Regions from separate parts of the Phytobacter sp. V69 genome, predicted to be linked through region 4. Evidence: predicted binding sites of a transcription regulator. Region 4 holds the regulator's gene; each other region holds the start of a gene.

Region 1 (5,793 bases), on a different contig from region 4:
GAACTCCATGGTCCACTCAACCCAGGAAAGCGCCTGCTCAAGATCGCCGCCTGCCAGCGCGAGCATGGATTTCAGCTCGCCAATGCGTAGCGTAAACCAGCCATTATCTTTACCGGTGGCGATACCGAGCAGTTCACGCACGCGGGTTACATCGTCGTGGCCTTCATCATCAAGCTGATCGATAAGGTTCAAGTAATCTTCTTGCTCCCACTCACTGCCAGGCAGAGAGAGGATCGTTTCGCGCAGATGGCTGCCCATCGCATTATTTGCCAGCCACAGATCTTCTGCCGGATAGATGTCGGACATACCCGGCACCAGGATACGGCAGGCGTAAACGCCCAGGTGTTCGTAGTCGGCAATATACACTTCTTTATCTTCGGCGCTGAAGATGGCCATCAGGGTGGCGAACTCTTCTTCGGTGGTGCCGGCAAAGCTCCAGTCAGCAAACGGGTAGTCTGCATCCTGTTTGAACAGATCCCAGGAGATCGAACCGCTGGAATCAATAAAGTGGGTTTCGAGGTTAGTGTGCTCTGCCACTTCTTCATCATCGAACGTCGGCGGGGTGAAAACGTCCAGATCTTTCAGGCTACGACCCTGCAGCAGTTCAGTGACGGTACGCTCCAGTGCGACACCAAAGTCCGGGTGGGCGCCGAAAGAGGCAAAACAGGTGCCGTTAGTCGGGTTGAACAGAACGACGCAAATCACCGGATACTGACCGCCCAGCGAGCCGTCGTAGGCGAAAATCGGGAAACCTTCTGCTTCCAGTTTCTCAATGGAGGCCACCACGCCCGGGTAGCGCGCAAGCACGTCTGCCGGGATTTCAGGCAGGCTAATACGTTCGCTGATGATACGGTTTTTGATGTGACGTTCGAATACTTCCGACAGCCCCTGCACGCGCGCTTCATTGCGGGTGTTGCCAGCGGACATGCCGTTGGAGACATACAGGTTGCCGACGATGTTCATCGGAATATAGACGGTTTGTTCGTCTGACTGGCGGGTAAAGGGAAGGGCGCAGATCCCGCGATCTTCATTACCGGACTGCAGATCAACCAGCATGCCTGCCGTCAGTTCGTTTTCCGGGTCGTAAAAGGCGCGCAGACGCGGATCCAGAATGCCTTCCGGCAGTTCGTCGTCTTCGGTCAGCGGGAACCACTTCTCATTTGGATAGTGCACGAACGGGCCATTCGCAACGGTGTCGCCCAGCCAGAAATCCGCAAAGAAATAGTTGGTGGACAGACGCTCAAAATATTCACCCAGCGCGGAAGCCAGAGCCGCCTTTTTGGTGGCACCTTTGCCGTTGGTAAAGCACAGCGCACTGTCTTTATCACGAATATGCACGGACCAGACGTTAGGCACCGGGTTCAGCCAGGAGGCTTCTTCAATATTGAAGCCGAGGTCGAGCAGTTTTTGCTGGAAGCGAGCGATGGAATCTTCCAGTGCGGCGTCTTTGCCGGGGATATAGGTTTGCGTCATAGCAGCAGTCACTTTTTTTGTACGTAAAGCGGGCGATCATACGAGTTTTATGTGACTGACGCTATCTTCGGGGCCCGGTCTACGAAAATAAAACTTTTGGCTATGATTAATGAATCTAAATGATTGTTCAGGCATGAAAAATGAAAGCCTTCGATCTACATCGTATGGCGCTTGATAAGGTGCCACCTGAGTTTCTCTGGGAAGTCGCGCTTCGTTGTCTCTATACCTTCGTTTTGGTCTTCTTATTTCTGAAAATTACCGGGCGGCGCGGTGTACGTCAGATGTCACTCTTTGAAGTACTCATCATTTTGACGTTGGGGTCGGCGGCGGGTGACGTGGCGTTTTACGATAATGTTCCTATGCTACCTGTGCTGGTGGTCTTCATTACGCTGGGGCTACTGTATCGGCTGGTCATGTGGTTAATGGCACACAGTGAAAGACTGGGAGATTTACTGGAAGGCAAACCTGTCGTGGCAGTCGAAAATGGTCAACTGGCGTGGGAAAAGCTTGAAGCCGAAAATATCACGGAATATGAGTTCTTTATGGAGCTGCGTCAGGGCAGCGTGGAGCATCTCGGGCAGGTGCGGCTGGCCCTACTGGAAACCAACGGCCAGCTCAGCGTCTATTACTACCCGGATGACGAAGTGAAACCCGGTTTGTGTATTCTTCCGGAAGAATTTTCTCCGCGTTTTATCACGGTGCCGGACGCGGGGGATTATGCGTGTGTTCACTGCAGCAAAATCATGGTAATGCAGGCCGGGGAACATCAATTATGTCCACGCTGTGCAAATCCAGAATGGTCGAAGGCCAGCCGGGAAATTCGAGTGACCTGATAGCCATTATGTCGGTTTTATGACGCTTTGGCGGAAGAATGTTTTGTGTGACAACGGCCGCATTTTTCGGGTCATAAGTTTTAGACATTGCGGCGCGTGTCACTGAATGATAAAACCGATATCCACTGTTATAACTTATTGCTTTTAGCGTGGTGAGGGGAAATGGCTCAGGTCTTTAATTTCAGTTCAGGTCCGGCAATGTTACCGGCAGATGTGCTTAAACAGGCTCAACAGGAACTTTGTGACTGGCATGGTCTTGGCACATCGGTGATGGAAATCAGCCACCGTGGTAAAGAATTTATTCAGGTGGCAGAAGAAGCAGAAAAGGATTTTCGCGATCTGCTGAACATCCCCTCGAATTACAAAGTATTGTTCTGCCATGGCGGCGGCCGTGGTCAGTTTGCGGGTATCCCGCTGAATATCCTGGGTGATAAAACCACTGCAGATTATGTTGATGCCGGCTACTGGGCGGCGAGCGCAATTAAAGAAGCCAAAAAATACTGCTCTCCGAATGTCATTGACGCAAAAATCTCCGTAGAGGGTCTGCGCGGCGTGAAGCCGATGAGCGAGTGGCAATTAAGCGACAATAGCGCCTATTTGCACTACTGCCCGAATGAAACCATTGACGGTATTGCCATCAATGAAACGCCGAATTTCGCATCCGATGTTGTTGTGACGGCGGACCTCTCCTCCACGATTCTGTCTACTCCGTTGGATGTTTCCCGCTACGGTGTGATTTATGCCGGTGCGCAGAAAAATATTGGCCCGGCTGGCTTAACGCTGGTTATCGTTCGCGAGGATCTGCTGGGTAAAGCGCATCAGTCCTGCCCGTCAATTCTGGATTACACCATTCTGGCGGAAAATGACTCCATGTTTAACACGCCGCCGACCTTTGCCTGGTATCTGGCGGGTCTGGTGTTCAAATGGCTGAAAAACAACGGTGGCGTCGCAGCGATGGACCGCGTGAATCAGCAGAAAGCCGATCTGCTGTACGGTGTGATTGATAAGAGCGATTTCTACCGTAACGATGTTGCTACAGCCAACCGTTCCCGCATGAACATCCCGTTCCAGCTGGCAGACAGTGCGCTGGACAAAGTTTTCCTCGAAGAATCTCTGGCGGCCGGGCTGCATGCACTGAAAGGCCACCGTGTAGTCGGTGGTATGCGCGCCTCTATCTATAACGCCATGCCTCTGGAAGGCGTAAAAGTGCTGACCGACTTTATGGCTGACTTCGAACGTCGCCACGGTTAATTTCAGCTTGTCTCGTACCCCCGTGGCCTGGCTGCGGGGGTTTTTATTCTGTTTGTTGAGAGTTGAGTTTCATGGAATCCCTGACGTTACAACCCATCGCGCGGGTAGATGGCACCATTAATCTGCCTGGTTCAAAAAGTGTTTCCAACCGCGCCTTGTTGCTGGCCGCCTTCGCACAGGGCACCACCGTTCTGACCAATCTGCTGGACAGCGACGATGTGCGCCATATGCTCAATGCGCTCAGTGCGTTGGGAGTTTCCTTTACGTTATCTGCGGATCGTACACGCTGTGAAGTAACCGGTGTCGGCGGACCGCTGACAGCAGACAAACCGCTGGAATTATTCCTTGGGAACGCTGGCACGGCAATGCGCCCGCTGGCGGCAGCCCTGTGTCTTGGCAGCAATGATATTGTGCTGACTGGCGAACTGCGTATGAAAGAACGTCCGATTGGTCATCTGGTGGATTCACTGCGCCAGGGCGGCGCGCAGATAGACTATCTGGAACAGGAAAACTATCCGCCTCTGCGTCTGCGCGGTGGTTTTAGCGGCGGTAGCGTTGAGGTTGACGGTAGCGTATCGAGCCAGTTTTTAACCGCGCTGCTGATGACGGCACCGCTGGCGACGCAAGACACCGTTATCTCCATCAAGGGCGATCTGGTTTCCAAACCCTATATCGACATTACGCTGCACCTGATGAAAACCTTTGGTGTTGAGGTTGAAAACCAGCAATATCAGCGTTTTGTTGTGCGCGGCAATCAGCAGTACATCTCTGCGGGGCACTATCTGGTAGAAGGCGATGCGTCGTCAGCGTCCTATTTCCTCGCCGCAGGCGCAATTAAAGGCGGTACGGTTAAAGTGACCGGCATCGGGCGTAACAGCGTGCAGGGCGATATTCGTTTTGCCGACGTGCTGGAAAAAATGGGCGCGCAGGTTGTCTGGGGTGATGACTTCATCTCTTGTACGCACGGCGAGTTGAACGCCATTGATATGGATATGAACCATATTCCGGATGCGGCGATGACGATTGCGACGGCGGCGTTGTTTGCCCGCGGTACCACCACAATGCGTAACATCTACAACTGGCGTGTGAAAGAAACTGACCGCCTTTTTGCGATGGCAACCGAACTGCGTAAAGTGGGCGCTGAGGTGGAAGAGGGCGAAGATTACATTCGCGTAACCCCACCTGCACACATCCAGTATGCGGAAATCGGCACCTATAACGACCACCGTATGGCGATGTGTTTCTCGCTGGTGGCGCTGTCGGATACCCCGGTTACGATTTTGGATCCGAAATGTACGGCCAAAACCTTCCCTGATTATTTCGAGCAACTGGCACGTATTAGTACGCTGGCCTGATCCTCCTCCTGCTGTATCTGACGCCGACATCGTGTCGGCGTTGTTGTTTTTTCATCCTTGTTGACTTCCCCGTTGAATGCTATTTTTGCGCATCAGTTTAAATCAAGCTGATGATTTATATATATTTTATATGTTTAATCAACGGATGATTCACATGACAAATACGAAGAAACTTCTGGCGTTAGCCGTGGCAGCAGTAGTGCTGGTAGGTTGTAAAAATATGGACGCCAATATGCTTGCCAGTTCTGGCGTCTCCGCCTTCAAAGCGGCTACCTTGTCAGATGCTGATGTAAAAGCCCTGTCAAATGATGCCTGTAAGCAAATGGATGCAACTAATAAAGTGGCAGACACATCAAGTAAATACACTCAGCGTTTAAACAAAATTGCCAATGCACTGGGTAATAGCGCTGATGGCACGCCCGTTAACTACAAAGTCTATTTGACGTCGGATGTGAACGCGTGGGCAATGGCGAATGGCTGTGTGCGTGTTTACAGTGGTCTGATGGATCTGATGACGGATAACGAGGTTGAAGCGGTTCTTGGTCACGAACTGGGGCACGTGGCGCTGGGGCACTCGAAGAAAGCGATGCAGGCTGAATACGCGACGCTTGCCGCACGTGATGCGATATCCGCCACCAGCGGCGTTGCAGCTCAGCTGTCAAAATCTCAACTTGGAGACCTGGCCAACGGGGTTGTTAATTCAGCATTCTCCCGTAGCCAGGAATCTGATTCCGATGACTATTCGTATGATCTGCTGAAAAAACGCGGCATCAAAACATCTGGTCTGGTGACCAGTTTCGAGAAGCTGGCGAAGCTGAGTGGAAGTTCAGAAAAATCAATGTTCGATTCTCACCCTCCATCAGCGGAACGCGCGCAGCATA
Region 2 (5,793 bases), on a different contig from region 4:
TCAGCGACCCAACGATACCGCAGTCAATACCGATGTATTGCGGGTTCTCCGGGTGTTCATAGCTGATAAAGATATTGCCAGGATGCATGTCGGCATGGAAAAAGCTATCGCGGAAGACCTGGGTGAAGAACACCTGTACACCACGTTCGGCCAGCAATTTCATGTTGGTGCCGTTTTTCTCCAGCGCCACCACGTCCGACACCGGAATGCCGTAGATGCGCTCCATCACCATCATGTTCTGACTACAGTAGTCAGGATACACCTCGGGGATATAGAGCATCGGGCTGCCTTCGAAATTACGACGCAGCTGAATGGCGTTCGCCGACTCACGCAGCAAATCGAGTTCGTCGATCAGCGTTTTTTCGTATTCGCGCACCACTTCTTGCGGACGCAGACGACGCCCGTCCGGCAACAGACGCGGCACCCAACCTGCCAGACGATAAATCAGTTTTAAGTCCGCTTTGATTACCGGCAAAATATCCGGGCGGATAACCTTAATCACCACCTCTTTGCCGTTCTCTTTCAGCCGCGCGGTATGCACCTGGGCAATGGACGCAGACGCCAGCGGCTCGATCTCGAAATCATCAAACCACGCGTCAACGGGCAAGCCGCCCATCGCTTTTTCAATCTGTTGTTTGGCGAGTGCACCATCGAAAGGCGCGACCCGGTCCTGCAGCATCGCCAGCTGATCGGCGATATGCGGCGGGAAGAGATCGCGTCGGGTAGACAGCATTTGCCCGAATTTAATCCATACCGGACCCAGCTCCTGCAACGCCAGACGTAAACGCACCCCAAGCGGTTGATCTTTATGCTGGTTTGGCATCCAGAACAACATGCGCCGCCAGATTCGCAGCGGCAACGTGATACGCATTTTTGGGATTAGCTCATCAAGGCCGTAACTTAAAAAGGTCTGGACGATGAAATAGAGGCGCCGTATTTCTCCTGGCGTCATTTGCCCTCCAGTTTAACCAGGCGCTTGCTTAATGCGTCCACCGCACGTTCCACTGCGGCGGTTTCTTCCGCAAACCAGGCCACTTCCAGTGCACCTGGCGCAAGACGCCATTCTTCGGTCAGGACTTCTGCAACATAGCGCTGCTGGCGCTCAAAGCCGTGGCGTACCAGAAATGCGCCGTTACGCAGCGCTTTGCCGATCCCTTCGGCTGCGACATCGCCCGTGTACGGGGCCAGCAGTTCCGCGATATCAAACTCGGCCAGATCCATCAGCGCAACGAGATTCTGCACCACCTGAATATCGCCCTGCACTTCCAGCTCGCCCGAGCGAATCAGCGCGGTCAGCCGTTGCCTGTCACGCAGGGTGGGCAAAACGCCAAGCTGGGTGATGACCGTACAGTCGGCCTCACCTTCCCATTCGCCCAGCACGTCAACCTGGCGTTCACTAAAGGCCAGCACCAGCGGCGAATTGAACCCTTTTAGCTCAATGCGTAAGACTTTGTCACGCAGACGCTGTCGGGCCGGTTTTAAGGCTTTCTCACGGTAAATAAAAGTATTAAACACACGTTCAATACCCGCATTCACCAGGGGCTTAAAGGGCATATAAACTCCTGTCAGAACTTATAGCCACGATGCAGCGCAACGACGCCTGCGGTCATGTTGTAGTAATCGACGTTTTCAAAACCTGCGGTCTGCATCATCGCTTTCAGGGTTTCCTGATCCGGATGCATACGGATAGATTCCGCCAGATAGCGGTAGCTTTCCGCATCGCTGGCCACCAGTTGCCCGATACGCGGCAGCACGTGGAAGGAGTAAGCGTCGTATATCTTGCTTAGCGGCTCAATAATCGGCTTGGAAAATTCCAGCACCAGCAGGCGTCCGCCCGGCTTAAGCACGCGGTACATGGAACGCAGCGCGTTTTCTTTTTCAGTAACGTTACGCAAACCAAAAGAGATGGTGATGCAATCAAAGGTGTTATCCGGGAACGGCAACGCTTCGGCATTCGCCTGAACATATTCAACGTTGCCGATCACGCCGATATTGCGCAGTTTTTCACGGCCCATTTTGAGCATGGACTCGTTAATATCTGCCAGCACAACCTGGCCCGTTTCGCCAACCAGACGGGAGAATTTTGCCGTCAGATCGCCGGTCCCTCCGGCCAAATCGAGAACCGTTTGCCCACGACGCACGCCGCTGCAGTCGATCGTAAAACGCTTCCACAAACGGTGGATGCCCATCGACATCAGGTCGTTCATGACATCGTATTTTGCGGCTACCGAGTGGAATACGTGTGCCACCATCTCGGCTTTCTGATCTTTGGCGACGGTCTGATAACCAAAGTGCGTCGTCTCTTTTGAATCTTCCGCCATCTTAGTGCCTGCTATTGAAGAAAATGTTCGTGAAGTGTAACAGATTGGCCGCGTTTGCCCTACGTTTCAACCCCCGCTAAACAGTTCGTTAAGACCCTGTTCGAAAAGCGTCGCAGGCGAATCGGTTGTTTTTATTGTGAACCGGGAGAGGACCAGGCGGAGGAAATACGGATTAATCCCGTGTCGGGAAAGCGCAGATAGACAAAAGGCCGGATATACCGGCCTTCATGCAGAAGCAACGAATTACAGCAGGCGACGCGCGGCTTCTACCACGATTTTCACCGCATGGCTTTCCGTTTGCTTCATGGTTTCCGCGTTCGGAATTTCCTGCTGGGTACGGTTGACGATAACACCCGCCACCATCCCGGCACGCAGGCCCTGGCTGGAACACATGGTCAGCAACGTTGCGGATTCCATTTCGTAGTTCATCACGCCCATCGACTGCCACTCTTCCATGGAGCCTTTGTAGCGGTTCACCACGCGGCCGGAGAAGGTGTCATAACGTTCCTGGCCCGGGTAGAAGGTATCGGAAGAAGCGGTCACGCCGATATGGGTGGTTGCACCAACCTCTTTCGCCGCTGCCACCAGCGCGGTGGTGCACTCGAAGTCAGCGACAGCCGGGTATTCCATCGGTGCAAAATGCAGGCTCGCGCCGTCCAGACGAACGGATGCGGTAGTCACCAGCACATCGCCAACGTTGATATGTGGCTGAATAGCGCCCGTTGTCCCTACACGCAGGAAAGTGCGGATACCCAGTTGGGCCAGCTCTTCTACCGCGATAGAGGTTGACGGACCACCGATACCGGTGGAGCAGACGATGACTGGTTTGCCATCCAGTTCAGCACGCCAGGAGGTGAACTCGCGATGAGATGCCAGCTTAACCGGCTTATCCATCAGCGCGGCGATCTTTTCCACACGCTCTGGATCGCCAGGAACGATAGCCAGCGTAGCCCCTTGTAAATCGTTCTTAGTGAGGCCGAGATGAAAAACATCAGACTTGGACATAAAAACTCCTCTGTGGTCAGGGTTAGTCAGAAGAAGCAAAACGGTACTTTACAGAAGACATGCGCGCAATTTCGTGACTGAGATCTCCACGATGCAATTTGTTTGCATGAAATTTCCATAAAATAGTGATGAACATCACATTAACACATTCAGCATTACAGCCCTGCTCCAAAGATAGCCTTTTTCGCACAGGATGATTTGCTTCCTGTCGGACTATAGTTATAGAAGCCCTAAATAAAGGGTATGGAGAACGCCATGACAACAAATACATTACCGGGCTACGCACCGGCGGCATCACCTCACGCTTCAACCTCATTGCACACCCCGGAAGACGCCATCATCACAGGCGAAACCACGATCCCGACTCAGGGCGATAGTATGCCGGCCTGGCACGCCCGGCCAAAAGAGGCGAGCGGCCCGCTCCCGGTGGTGCTGGTGATTCAGGAAATCTTTGGCGTCCACGAACACATTCGCGACCTGTGTCGCCGTCTCGCCCTGGAAGGTTATCTGGCCGTCGCCCCGGAACTCTATTTTCGTCAGGGCGACCCGAATGATTTTGCTGATATCCAGACCCTCTACGATGGGCTGGTAATGAAAGTGCCCGACGCGCAGGTACTGGCCGACCTCGATCACGTCGCCAACTGGGCGGCACGCAATGGCGGCGATGCCCATCGACTGCTGGCGACCGGATTTTGCTGGGGTGGGAGAATTGTCTGGCTGTACGCGGCGCATAACCCACAGTTGAAAGCGGCGGTAGCCTGGTATGGAAAACTGGTGGGGCAAAAATCGCTGAATTCACCGAAGCATCCGGTAGACATCGCCACCGACCTCAATGCGCCGGTACTCGGTCTGTATGGCGCGCAGGATACGGGGATCCCGCTGGACACCGTCGATACCATGCGCCAGGCGTTACGTGCTGCCAACGCCCACGCCGAAATAGTGGTTTACCCTGACGCCGGCCACGCCTTTAACGCCGATTACCGTCCCAGCTACCATGAAGAGTCCGCCAAAGATGGCTGGCGTCGGATGCTGGACTGGTTCGCCCAGTACGGCGGCGTTAAACGTTAATCCCTTCCGATGCGGTGCAGCACAGGATAGCCTTACCTGTGTTGCCCGCAGCACTTCTTGTATTTCTTACCGCTGCCGCACGGGCAACTGTCGTTACGATTAACGCTGCGATTGGTCGGCTGCGCGGCAGCGCGCTGCTCTTGCGCCACCCACTGCATGATGGCCGCAGGCGGATAGCCATCGGCCAGGATTTCACGCCAGACGTTCATATAACGCGTAATGTGCTGGAAAAAGTGTTTATAGCCCGCGCAGAGATAGTTATGGCCGGGATGGCCCGTCGGCGAGACCGCGAAGCGGTGCTTCGGGCAGCCGCCATGGCAGACAAAGCGAAAATCACAGCGGCGGCAATCGGGGGTCAGCGTATCACGCTTTGCCTGACCAAACGCGATCGCCTGCTCGCTGTTATTCATCTCTTCAATGCTTTGCTGGTGAATATTGCCCAGTAAATGTTCCGGGTAGACAAAGTGGTCGCAGTTATAGAGGTCGCCGTTCGACTCCAGGGCAAAGGCATGGCCGCAGGTTTCTGAATGGACGCACAGCACCGGTGGCTGCCCGGTCCAAGCCGCCAGCGCGACATCAAACATCTGCACGGAAACACGCCCCACATCACGGCGGATCCAGACGTCAAAAATGTGATTCAGAAACTCGCCGAACTGCCATGACGGCACCGTCCAGGGGGCCAGCGACGCGGCACTTTCACCCGGCAGAACCAGGTTAAGCACCGATGACTCCGTGGTACTCATTCGTTCAACCAACGGAATAAACTGCATGTGGCGTGAGCCAGCGGCCAGCAGAAAGTCATACACTTCCCGCGCATGACCCACGTTATGCTTGCCCACCACCGTCAGGGTATTGAATTCAACATGATGCGCTTTCAGTAGCGCCATTGCCGCCACCACCTGCTCATGCGTGCCTTTCCCGGCCCGGTTCACCCGGTACTGGTTATGCACATGTGCAGGCCCATCAATAGACAGGCCAATCAGGAAGCGGTTTTCAGCAAAAAAGCGCGCCCACTCGTCGTTAAGCACGATACCATTGGTTTGCAGGGCATGTTCAATCTTCTTGCCGTTGGCGTACTTATCGCACAGCTCAACCACACGACGAAAGAACGGCAGCCCCATCATGGTGGGTTCCCCGCCCTGCCAGGCGAAGATCACATGGTTGCCGCTTTGGGCGGCGATATGCTGCGAAATATAGGTTTCGAGGGTGTCATCCGACATGCGCCAGTTTTTGTTGCGCTCAGGGTAAAGCGCCTCTTTTTCGAGGTAAAAACAGTAGGTGCAATCAATGTTACACACCGAGCCCGTTGGTTTTGCCATTACATGGCACCCGGCTACCGCCATATCAAAAATGCCCTCTGTATCAAATTGAACAGTGCAGGTAATGCCAGTGACAACGA
Region 3 (5,793 bases), on a different contig from region 4:
TAGATCAGCACCGGAATGTGTTCGCGGGTATGATCGGTGCCCTGCCAGGTCGGGTCGCAGCCGTGGTCAGCGGTCAGGATCAGAATGTCATCTTCCCCTACCCACTCCATCAGTTCCGGCAAACGGCGATCGAACAGCTCCAGACCACCCGCATAACCGGCGACATCGCGACGATGGCCCCATGATGAGTCGAAATCAACGAAGTTGGTAAAGACGATTGTCTTATCACCCGCAACTTTCATTTCCTGAATGGTGGCGTCAAACAGCGCGTCCAGACCGGTGGCTTTCACTTTTTTGGTGATGCCGCAGTTGGCGTAGATGTCCGCGATTTTACCCACGGAAACCACCTGCCCGTCTTTCTCATCGACGAATTTCTGCAGCACGGTCGCTGACGGTGGCTCAACGGCCAGGTCATGACGGTTACCGGTACGCTGGAAATTCCCGGCTTTATAGCCAACAAACGGACGGGCGATCACGCGACCGATGTTGTAACCCCCTTCGGTCAGCTCTTCGCGAGCGATTTCGCACAGCTCGTAGAGTTTATCCAGACCGTAGGTCTCTTCATGGCAGGCAATCTGGAACACGGAGTCAGCAGAGGTATAGAAAATCGGCTTGCCGGTTTTCATATGCTCTTCGCCCAGTTGGTCGAGAATAACCGTACCGGAAGAGTGGCAGTTGCCGAGGTAGCCCGGCAGGTTTGCGCGTTTCACCAGTTTATCCAGCAGCTCCTGCGGGAAGCTGTTGTCATGATCGGAGAAATAGCCCCAGTCGAACAGAACCGGTACACCGGCGATTTCCCAGTGGCCTGACGGGGTGTCTTTGCCGGAAGAGAGCTCATGCGCCCAGGCGTATGCGCCCACCACTTCCGCGTTGCCGTCCATGCCGGCTGCAATTTTACCCGTAGAACCTTCGTGTGCTTTGACCAGGCCCAGGCGGGTCAGGTTAGGCAGATTCAATGGGCCTTTACGACCGTTGTCCGCTTCGCCTTTAGCACAGGCTTCTGCGATGTGACCCATGGTATCGGAACCCACGTCACCAAAACGCTCGGCATCTTCTGTTGCGCCGATGCCGAAGGAGTCCAGCACCATAATAAATGCACGTTTCATATTGTTCTCCGTACGTAGTGCTTCAAAAAAGAGCGATCAGATCAGTATATCGTTAATGGGTAATGCGTCGCCAGACCGTTGGCGTCTCTTTTGGCGCTTTATCAGCAATCACAATCGCCGCTTTGACCGCATTTGCCGCTTCCTGCCAGCTGGCTTCATCTTTTGCGTGGATGACGGCTAACGGACGCTGACCGTCGATGGCATCACCCAGGCGAGCCATATCGGTAAAGCCAACGCTGTAATCAATAATGTCGGACGCCTGACGACGACCACCGCCCATGGAAACCACCGCCATACCCAGCGCGCGGGTGTCCATCTGCGCGATGAACCCTTCATTGTCGGCATACACGGCCTTGCTGAGGGTCGCGGTCGGCAGATATTTGTCGTAGTTCTCGACGAAATCGGTCGGGCCTTTTTGTGCCGCCACCATGCGACCGAAGATCTCCGCCGCTTTGCCATTATCCAGCACCGCCTGCAATTTGCTGCGTGCCTCGGCGTCATCTTTCGCCAGTCGGCCGGAAACCAGCATCTCGACGCACAGCGCCATCGTCACGTCCAGCAGACGCGGGTTGCGGTAATCACCGGTCAGGAAGCGTACGGCTTCACGGACTTCAACGGCGTTACCCGCACTGGAAGCGAGCACCTGATTCATATCGGTGAGCAAGGCGGTGGTACGCACGCCCGCACCGTTGGCCACGCCGACAATCGCCTGCGCCAGTTCAGCAGAGAGCTCAGGTGTCGGCATAAACGCGCCGCTGCCCACTTTGACGTCCATCACCAGCGCGTCCAGCCCTTCCGCCAGTTTCTTGGCCAGAATAGAGGCGGTGATCAACGGGATAGAATCGACCGTTGCCGTAATATCGCGCGTGGCGTAGAAGCGTTTGTCCGCCGGCGCTAAAGAATTCGTTTGTCCGATAATCGCCACGCCCACATCTTTAATGATGTCGCGGAAACGACTGTCGTCCGGGAAAATATCAAACCCTGGAATGGCTTCCAGTTTGTCGAGCGTACCGCCGGTATGACCGAGGCCACGACCGGAGATCATCGGGATATAACCGCCACAGGCTGCCACCATCGGCCCCAACATCAGCGAGGTCACATCGCCCACGCCGCCAGTGGAGTGTTTGTCGACGATAGGTCCGTTGAGATTGAGGTGTTTCCAGTCGAGGACAGACCCTGAGTCTCGCATCGCCATGGTCAGCGAAACGCGCTCCTCAATTGCCATGTCGTGGAAGAAAATGGTCATCGCCAGCGCGGCAATTTGCCCTTCGGACACGGTGTTATCACGGATCCCGTTGATAAAGAAACGGATCTCTTCATCACTGAGTGCGTGACCATCACGTTTTTTGCGAATAATTTCTTGTGCGAGAAACACGGTAACCCCCTGATTAATCAGATTGAATGCAGCGAAAAACCCACTGCAATGAATGATTACGCTAAATAATTCGAGTCGCAGTTTCTGTAGTCCGGCCAAGCGTAGCGCCGCCGGGGAGATCCCGGAGTCGGCGCGCGTGGGCCTCGTCCGGGCTACGATAATGAATTAGTAGCCGCTTGCGCTCTTACCGTCGCCGTGGCCCAGCGCCTTGAGCAGGCTTGCCAGCAGGCTGGAAGCACCAAAGCGGTAGTGGCGAGAATCTGCCCAGTCAGCGCCAAACAGGTCGTCGGCAATGGCGAGGAACTTCTGTGCGTCTTCCGCTGAACGCACGCCGCCAGCCGGTTTGAAACCAACAGTCTTCTCCACGCCCATATCGCGAATCACTTCCAGCATGATGCGCGCGCTTTCCGGCGTAGCATTCACTGGCACTTTACCGGTGGAGGTTTTGATAAAATCGGCACCCGCTTTGATAGAGATTTCAGACGATTTGCGAATCAGCGCCTCTTCTTTCAGCTCACCGGTTTCGATAATGACTTTCAGCAGAACATTGGCCGCCGCACAGGCGTCTTTACAGGCCTTAACCAGATCAAAACCAACCTGCTCATTACCTGCAATCAGCGCACGGTAAGGGAATACCACGTCCACTTCATCTGCACCGTAAGCAATCGCCGCACGGGTTTCCGCCAGCGCGATCTCGATATCGTCGTTACCGTGCGGGAAGTTAGTGACCGTCGCGATACGGATGTCCGGCGTACCCTGCTCTTTCAACGTCTTGCGTGCAATCGGGATAAAACGCGGATAGATGCAGATAGCGGCAGTGTTGCCGACCGGGGTTTTTGCCTGATGACACAGTGCGATCACTTTTTCATTGGTGTCGTCGTCGTTCAGGGTGGTCAGGTCCATCAGTTTCAACGCACGCAGGCTGCTTGCAGTTAAATCGGTCATTTCTCTCTCCGTCGGTGTAAGCCGCTTAAATACGGGTCTGTTATTATTCTAACATCAACCCATCATTGCACTTCGATACTCATCACAGTTAATGAAAACAACATTCACATTTGCAAAACCATAATGAGACATTCATCAAATTTTTAGCCTTAACAAGGCCGCATACCCGGGCTTTTAGGTGTGTGGATCAAAGGCAGGTTCCGTTCGGCTACTTACACTGGGCCGGACGCTCAAGGAATAAGAGGAACGAATATGTCCACGCCAAATGATTCAGCATACCTGGCTCGTTGCCAGCAAATTGCGACCAGCGACACCCTGACTCCGGCACAGAAACGCCACTTTCTGGCGCTGGAGGCCGAGAACAGCCTGCCTTATCCCCCCCTTGCGCAAGAGGCGCGAACGGCGCTTGATGAGGGGACCATTTGCGATATGTTCGAAGGGCACGCGCCCTACAAACCGCGCTATGTTTTGCCGGATTATGCGAAATTCCTCGCGAATGGCTCGCAGTGGCTGGAACTTGAAGGGGCAACCGATCTCGACGACGCGCTATCGATGCTCACCATTCTGTATCACCATGTTCCGTCCGTCACATCCATGCCCGTTTACCTGGGGCAACTGGATGCGATCCTGCAACCATATGTTAGAATTCTAACACAAGACGAAATCGATATTCGAATAAAACGTTTCTGGCGTTATCTCGACAGAACCCTGCCAGATGCGTTTATGCATGCCAATATTGGCCCTGCCGACACGCCCATCACCCGCGCCATTCTGCGTGCCGATGCAGAGCTTAAGCAGGTTGCGCCTAATCTGACCTTTATTTATGACCCGGATATTACGCCGGATGATTTACTGCTTGAGGTGGCGAAAAACATCTGTGAATGCAGTAAGCCACATATCGCCAACGGGCCGGCAAATGATAAAATTTTCACAAAAGGTGGCTATGGCGTCGTCAGTTGTTACAACTCGCTGCCGCTGGCCGGTGGCGGCAGTACGCTGGTTCGCCTGAACCTGAAAGCGATCGCCGAACGAAGCAACAGCATCGATGACTTCTTCGCCCACCAGCTTCCCCACTACTGTCAGCAGCAAATCGCCATCATCGATGCGCGCTGTGACTTTCTCTACGCGCAATCCGGCTTCTTTGAGAATAGCTTCCTGGCCGCCGAAGGGTTGATCGACCCGCAACGTTTTGCGCCCATGTTCGGTATGTATGGTCTGGCCGAAGCGGTGAATACGCTGTGCGAGAAAGCGGGTTCATCCGCCCGCTACGGTAAAAGTGAGGAGGCTAACACGCTGGCCTGGCGCATCAGTGAACAGCTGGCAACCTTTGTCGCCAACACGCCGGTTAAACATGGCTGGAATCAGCGCAGCATGCTCCATGCGCAGTCCGGCATCAGTTCGGATATTGGTACCACCCCGGGCGCGCGCCTGCCTTACGGCGATGAACCGGATCCGATAAGCCACCTGCTGACGGTTGCACCGCATCATGCCTGGTACACAGCGGGCATCAGCGACATTCTGACCCTCGACGAGACGGTGAAACACAATCCGCAGGCCGTGGTGCAACTCTGCCTCGGGGCCTTTAAAGCCGGGATGCGCGAGTTTTCCGCCAACGTCAGCGGTAACGATCTGGTGCGCGTCACCGGGTATATGGTGCGCCTGTCGGATCTGGAAAAATTCCGCGCAGAAGGATCTCGCACCAATACCACCTGGCTGGGAGAGGAAGCCGCCCGCAACACCCGCATCCTTGAAAGACAACCGCGCGTGGTGAGCCATGAGCAGCAGATGCGCTTCCGTTAGTAAAATCATCCCGTTCTCCTGCGTCGATGGGCCAGGCAGTCGTCTGGCCCTGTTTTTACAGGGCTGCAATCTGAACTGTAAAAACTGCCACAATCCGTGGACGATCGGGTGCTGCAATCACTGTGCACAGTGCGTTCCCGCCTGTCCGCATGGCGCCTTAACGCTTGCCGATGGGCGGGTCAACTGGAATGTCAGTGCCTGCCAGCAGTGCGATACCTGCGTGCACCTGTGCCCGCAGCAGTCCACGCCAATGGCGCAAACGCTAGACGTGGCGGAAGTGCTGACCCATGTGCGCAAAGCGACAATGTTTATCGAGGGCATCACCGTCAGCGGCGGAGAGGCCACAACCCAGCTGCCGTTTCTGGTTGCGCTGTTTCGGGCGCTTAAATCCAGCCCGGACTTGCGACACCTCACCTGTCTGGTCGACAGTAACGGCCTGCTGGGCGAAACGGGTTGGCAAAAACTGCTGCCGGTGTGTGACGGGGCGATGATCGACCTGAAAGCCTGGGGCAGCGAGCACCACCGATATCTGACCGGGCGCGATAATGCACAGATCAAGGCCAGCAT
Region 4 (5,793 bases):
TTGTGATGCAGATCAGAACAGGAGCAAAATAAACCTCGTACAGGAGCGAGATCCGCGTAAGAAGATTCTGTTTTTACTCCCTCTCCTCCACCAAAAAGTGCAGCAAATAAGCAGAAATCGACAAAGGCAAAAAAGGATAATGCCGGGAATTCATAAACACATCACGGAACTGACGGTATAGTAGGCGTTAACGAATTGGAAAATATTGCATCGTCATGACTCAAATAACCCCAGCAGAACTCGACATTCCCGGCGACGACAGCACGCTCTTCCGCCCCATGCGCGGCGGGAGCAATCCGCATTTTCAGACCATGCTGCCGCGTCTTATCCGCCGGAAACTGGGCTTTACCCCAACCTGGCAGCGCCTGGAACTGCCGGATGGCGATTTTGTCGATCTCGCCTGGAGCGAAGACCCTGCGCAGGCGAAACATAAACCCCGCCTGGTGGTTTTTCACGGGCTGGAAGGCAGCCTGCACAGTCCCTACGCTCACGGCCTGATCGAAGCTGCAAAAGCACGCGGCTGGCTGGGCGTAGTGATGCATTTCCGTGGTTGTAGCGGTGAGCCTAACCGTCTTCATCGCATTTACCATTCTGGCGAAACCGAAGACGGCACCTGGTTCTTACACTGGCTGAAACGTGAGTTCGGCGAGGCGCGTACTGCCGCGGTTGGTTATTCACTGGGCGGCAATATGCTCGCCTGCCTGCTGGCGAAAGAAGAAGATAGCGTCCCCCTGGATGCGGCGGTGATTGTCTCTGCCCCCTTCGTGCTGGAAGCGTGCAGCGAGCATATCGAAACCGGCTTCTCACGGGTGTACCAGCACTATTTGCTCAACCTGCTGAAAGCCAACGCGTCGCGCAAGTTAAAAGCCTATCCGGGGTCGTTACCTATTGATTTGCGCCAGTTGAAACGCCTGCGTCGCCTGCGTGATTTCGATGATGCGATTACCGCGCGTATCCACGGTTTTGCCGATGCGATTAACTATTATCGCCAGTGCAGCGCCATGCCATTGCTGAATAAAATCAGCAAACCGACCCTGATCATCCATGCGAAAGACGATCCTTTTATGGATCAAAACGTGATCCCCGATACGCAGACATTGCCGCCATCGGTAGAATATCAACTGACCGAACACGGTGGTCACGTGGGTTTTGTAGGCGGCACGTTGCTGCGCCCGGAAATGTGGCTGGAAAAACGGATCCCCGACTGGCTGCACACTTATCTGGAAAGCTGAAATGATTATTCCCTGGCAGGATCTGGCACCTGAGACGCTGGATAACCTGATTGAAAGCTTTGTCTTGCGCGAAGGCACCGATTATGGTGAACATGAGCGCTCGCTCGAACAAAAGGTCGCCGATGTAAGACGGCAGCTGAAAAACGGCGAGGCCCTACTGGTGTGGTCAGAACTGCATGAAACCGTCAACATTATGCCACGCTCGCAGTTTCGCGAGTAACGTGCAGGGCGGCAGGCTTCACCTACAATAATGGCTTACTCAGGGAGTTGCTATGTCCGCTAAACATCCGGTTATTGCCGTAACAGGTTCCAGCGGTGCGGGAACCACCACCACCAGCCTCGCGTTTCGCAAAATCTTCGCTCAACTGGATTTGCATGCCGCCGAGGTCGAGGGTGACAGCTTTCATCGCTACACCCGCCCTGAGATGGACATGGCAATCCGTAAAGCCCGCGATTTAGGTCGACATATCAGCTACTTTGGCCCGGAAGCGAACGACTTCGGCCTGCTGGAGCAAACCTTTACTGAGTACGGACAAACCGGCAAAGGCCAGGCGCGAAAATACCTGCACACCTACGATGAAGCCGTGCCCTGGAATCAGGTACCCGGCACGTTCACCCCCTGGCAACCGCTGCCGGAACCAACCGATGTACTGTTCTATGAGGGGCTGCACGGCGGCGTGGTGACGCCGCAGCATGATGTGGCTCGCCACGTGGATCTGCTGGTGGGCGTAGTACCCATCGTCAACCTCGAGTGGATGCAAAAGCTGGTGCGCGATACCAGCGAGCGCGGCCATTCCCGCGAGGCGGTGATGGATTCGGTGGTTCGCTCGATGGAAGACTACATCAACTTCATCACCCCACAGTTTTCCCGCACCCATATCAATTTCCAGCGCGTGCCGACCGTGGACACCTCCAACCCGTTCGCCGCCAAAGTCATTCCCTCGCTGGATGAAAGCTTTGTGGTGATTCATTTCCGTAATCTGGAAGGCATTGATTATCCCTGGCTGCTGGCGATGTTGCAGGGCTCATTCATTTCGCACATGAATACTCTGGTGGTGCCGGGCGGGAAAATGGGGCTGGCGATGGAACTCATCATGACGCCGCTGGTACAACGGCTGATGGAAGGTAAGAAGATCGAGTAGTTTTCTGGCAAACAGAAAATCTGCTTCCGCCCGATGTAGCCCCGGTTAGCGCAGCGCCACAGGGGAAATGTCGGATGCTGAAAGTGCCGGAGATCGCCTCCGGCAACACATCAGGCTTCGATCACTTCATACGAGTGTGTGATATTTACCGCTTTCTCCAGCATCAATGCCACAGAGCAGTACTTCTCGGCGGAGAGATCCACCGCACGCGAAACCGCGGCATCTTTCAGCGCTTTGCCGGTCACGATGAAGTGCAAATTAATATGCGTGAACAGGCGCGGAGCCTCTTCACGACGCTCTGACGTTAGCTTCACTTCGCAGTCTGTCACGTCGTGACGCCCTTTTTGCAGGATAGAGACAACATCAATAGCGCTGCATCCGCCTGCCGCCATCAGCACCATTTCCATCGGGCTTGGTGCCTTGTCGCCTGAGTTACCGTCCATCAGGATCTGGTGCCCGGACGCAGACTCGCCAAGGAACGTTAAACCTTCTACCCATTTCACACGAGCTTGCATTTTAATTAACTCCGGAGTTGCAATTTTCTTTACAGATTACGCGCACATAAGAAAAGTCGCAACGGAAGGCGACCTGCGTCAAGCTGAAGCGAGACACCAGGAGACAGGCAGCAAAAGCTATGCTAAAACAATCTGGATGCTACAGTGATATACATTGACGTTTAGCATGTATGCAGAGGACATCACATATTACAGGCCGCAGGCATGTCTGACGGTCCACTTCCCAGCTATCGGGAAGATAGATTGCAACCCCGGACGCGTTGTGTGAATCCAGCGTCTGGAGCCAGCTTATAACAGAGGATAACCGCGCATGGTGCTTGGCAAACCGCAAACAGACCCGACTCTCGAATGGTTCTTGTCTCATTGCCACATTCATAAGTACCCGTCGAAGAGCACGCTGATTCACCAGGGTGAAAAAGCGGAAACGTTGTATTACATCGTCAAAGGCTCAGTGGCTGTGCTAATCAAGGATGAAGAAGGTAAAGAGATGATCCTCTCTTACCTTAACCAGGGAGATTTTATCGGTGAACTGGGTCTGTTCGAAGAGGGTCAGGAGCGTAGTGCATGGGTACGCGCCAAGACAGCTTGTGAAGTGGCCGAAATCTCCTACAAAAAATTCCGTCAGCTCATTCAGGTGAACCCGGATATTCTGATGCGCTTGTCTTCTCAGATGGCGCGTCGTCTGCAGGTTACATCAGAAAAAGTCGGCAACCTCGCATTCCTTGATGTGACGGGCCGCATTGCACAGACGCTGCTGAATCTGGCGAAACAACCGGATGCAATGACCCACCCGGACGGTATGCAAATTAAAATTACTCGTCAGGAAATTGGTCAGATCGTCGGCTGTTCCCGTGAAACTGTGGGACGTATCCTGAAAATGTTGGAAGATCAAAACCTGATCTCTGCACACGGCAAAACTATCGTCGTGTACGGTACACGTTAATTCTCAAGCGGCGCATCGTACTTAGCGATGCGCCGTTTTTGTCTCTATTCCCCATGTGGCGCAGGCTGATTTATCACCCCGAAATCAACTATGCACTGCGACAAACGCTGGTGTTATGCCTCCCTGTGACCGTTGGCCTGCTTATCGGGCGTCTCGATCTCGGTCTGCTGTTCTCTCTTGTTCCTGCCTGCTGCAATATTGCCGGTCTGGATACACCGCACAAACGTTTCTTTAAACGCCTGATCGTTGGCGGTTCACTTTTTGCTGGCAGCAGCCTTACGGTACAGTTGTTACTGACACAAAATATCCCCTTGCCGCTGATCCTGACCGGACTCACGCTATTGCTTGGCGTCACGGCGGAAATCAGCGCCTTGCACGGACGCCTGCTGCCCGCCTCGCTCATTGCGGCCATCTTTACCTTAAGCCTCGCCGGGAATATGCCCGTCTGGGAACCGTTGCTGATTTATGGGCTCGGCACCCTGTGGTACGGCGCGTTTAACGCCTTCTGGTTCTGGCTCTGGCGGGAACAGCCGCTGCGCGAATCGTTAAGCCTGCTCTATCGCCAGTTGGCGGACTACTGTGAAGCAAAATACAGCCTGCTGACGCAACACGCCGATCCGGAAAAAGCCCTCCCGCCGCTGCTGGCACGCCAGCAAAAAGCGGTGGATATGATAAGCCAGAGCTACCAGCAGTTGCATATGCTGGCGGCCAATAAGAACAACGATTACAAGCGGTTGCTGCGTATGTTCCAGGTCGCGCTGGATTTGCAAGAGCATATCTCCGTCAGCCTCCATCAACCGCAAGAGGTTCAGGAGCTGGTTGAACGCAGCCACGCTGAAGAGGTTATCCGCTGGAATGCGCAAACCGTCGCCGCGCGGTTACGGGTGCTCGCCGATGACATTCTCTATCATCGCTATCCCCGGCGTTTCAATATGGATAAGCAGATAGGCGCGCTGGAGAAAATCGCCCGTCAGCACCCGGATAACCCGGTTGGACAGTTCTGCGCCTGGCATTTCAGCCAGATAGCCCGCGTTTTGCGCACCCAGCGTCCACTCTATGTTCGCGACCTGATGGCTGAGAAGCAGCGCCGCCTGCCGCTGCTCCCTGCCTTCAAAAGTTATCTGTCGTTGAAATCCGCTGCCTTTCGCAATGCGGCGCGGATAAGCGTCATGCTCAGCATTGCCAGCCTGATGGGCAGCGCGCTCCATCTGCCCAAGCCTTACTGGATCATGATGACGGTGATGTTTGTCACGCAAAACGGCTACGGTGCCACGCGGGTACGCATTCTGCATCGGGCGGCAGGCACCATGGCCGGATTGATCATTGCCGGCGCAACGCTGCACTACCACGTACCGGAAGGTTTCACGCTGGCGGCAATGCTGATGGTGACGCTGGTGAGCTACCTGATTATCCGCAAAAGCTACGGCTGGGCGATGGTCGGCTTTACTCTCACCGCGGTGTATACACTCCAGTTGCTCACGCTGAACGGCGAGCAGTTTATCGTTGCCCGTCTTATCGACACGCTGATCGGCTGCCTGATCGCTTTTGGCGGTGTTGTCTGGCTGTGGCCCCAGTGGCAAAGCGGCCTGCTGCGCAAAAACGCCCATGACGCGCTGGAAACCTATCAGGATGCCATCCGCCTGATTCTGAGCGATGATCCCCAGGCTACGCCGCTGGCCTGGCAGCGCATGCGGGTAAACCAGGCGCACAACGCCCTCTTCAACTCACTGAATCAGGCGATGCAGGAACCCGGCTTTGACACGCGCTATCTGGCCGATATGAAGCTGTGGGTCACGCACAGTCAGTTTATTGTCGAACACATTAATGCGATGACGACCCTGGCGCGGGAACACACCATGCTCACGCCGGATCTGGCGCAGCGTTATTTACAGTCGTGTGAAATTGCCCTGCAGCGCTGTCAGCAGCGGCTGGAATACGATGGACCGGGAAGTTCGGGGGAT

The links. Region 4 encodes CRP, which controls carbon source genes, mostly activating them, when cyclic AMP is high. Its sites were predicted from a motif close to ATGTGANNNNNNTCACAT; they were not measured.
Region 1: the regulator CRP is predicted to act here: its motif matches at 2,352-2,369, upstream of serC (3-phosphoserine/phosphohydroxythreonine transaminase).
Region 2: the regulator CRP is predicted to act here: its motif matches at 3,450-3,467, upstream of udp (uridine phosphorylase).
Region 3: the regulator CRP is predicted to act here: its motif matches at 3,550-3,567, upstream of deoC (deoxyribose-phosphate aldolase).

The regions. Positions count from the first base shown of each region.
Region 1 covers NZ_CBFFRL010000010.1:32,486-38,278, forward strand. Annotated here, with positions in the region: gene ycaO (30S ribosomal protein S12 methylthiotransferase accessory factor YcaO) at 1-1,473, opposite strand, end outside; gene ACSZPU_RS02730 (DUF421 domain-containing protein) at 1,614-2,306, shown strand; gene serC (3-phosphoserine/phosphohydroxythreonine transaminase) at 2,469-3,557, shown strand; gene aroA (3-phosphoshikimate 1-carboxyvinyltransferase) at 3,629-4,912, shown strand; gene loiP (metalloprotease LoiP) at 5,067-5,793, shown strand, end outside.
Region 2 covers NZ_CBFFRL010000046.1:14,402-20,194, forward strand. Annotated here, with positions in the region: gene ubiB (ubiquinone biosynthesis regulatory protein kinase UbiB) at 1-952, opposite strand, end outside; gene ubiJ (ubiquinone biosynthesis protein UbiJ) at 949-1,554, opposite strand; gene ubiE (bifunctional demethylmenaquinone methyltransferase/2-methoxy-6-polyprenyl-1,4-benzoquinol methylase UbiE) at 1,566-2,321, opposite strand; gene udp (uridine phosphorylase) at 2,565-3,326, opposite strand; gene ACSZPU_RS08835 (dienelactone hydrolase family protein) at 3,582-4,394, shown strand; gene ACSZPU_RS08840 (anaerobic sulfatase maturase) at 4,427-5,737, opposite strand; gene ACSZPU_RS08845 (DUF202 domain-containing protein) at 5,728-5,793, opposite strand, start outside.
Region 3 covers NZ_CBFFRL010000114.1:2,221-8,013, reverse strand. Annotated here, with positions in the region: gene deoB (phosphopentomutase) at 1-1,106, opposite strand, end outside; gene deoA (thymidine phosphorylase) at 1,159-2,481, opposite strand; gene deoC (deoxyribose-phosphate aldolase) at 2,647-3,426, opposite strand; gene ACSZPU_RS16000 (YjjI family glycine radical enzyme) at 3,679-5,226, shown strand; gene ACSZPU_RS15995 (YjjW family glycine radical enzyme activase) at 5,201-5,793, shown strand, end outside.
Region 4 covers NZ_CBFFRL010000068.1:5,239-11,031, reverse strand. Annotated here, with positions in the region: gene ACSZPU_RS11810 (hydrolase) at 216-1,232, shown strand; gene ACSZPU_RS11805 (YheU family protein) at 1,234-1,452, shown strand; gene ACSZPU_RS11800 (phosphoribulokinase) at 1,505-2,374, shown strand; gene ACSZPU_RS11795 (OsmC family protein) at 2,485-2,889, opposite strand; gene crp (cAMP-activated global transcriptional regulator CRP) at 3,200-3,832, shown strand; gene ACSZPU_RS11785 (YccS/YhfK family putative transporter) at 3,886-5,793, shown strand, end outside.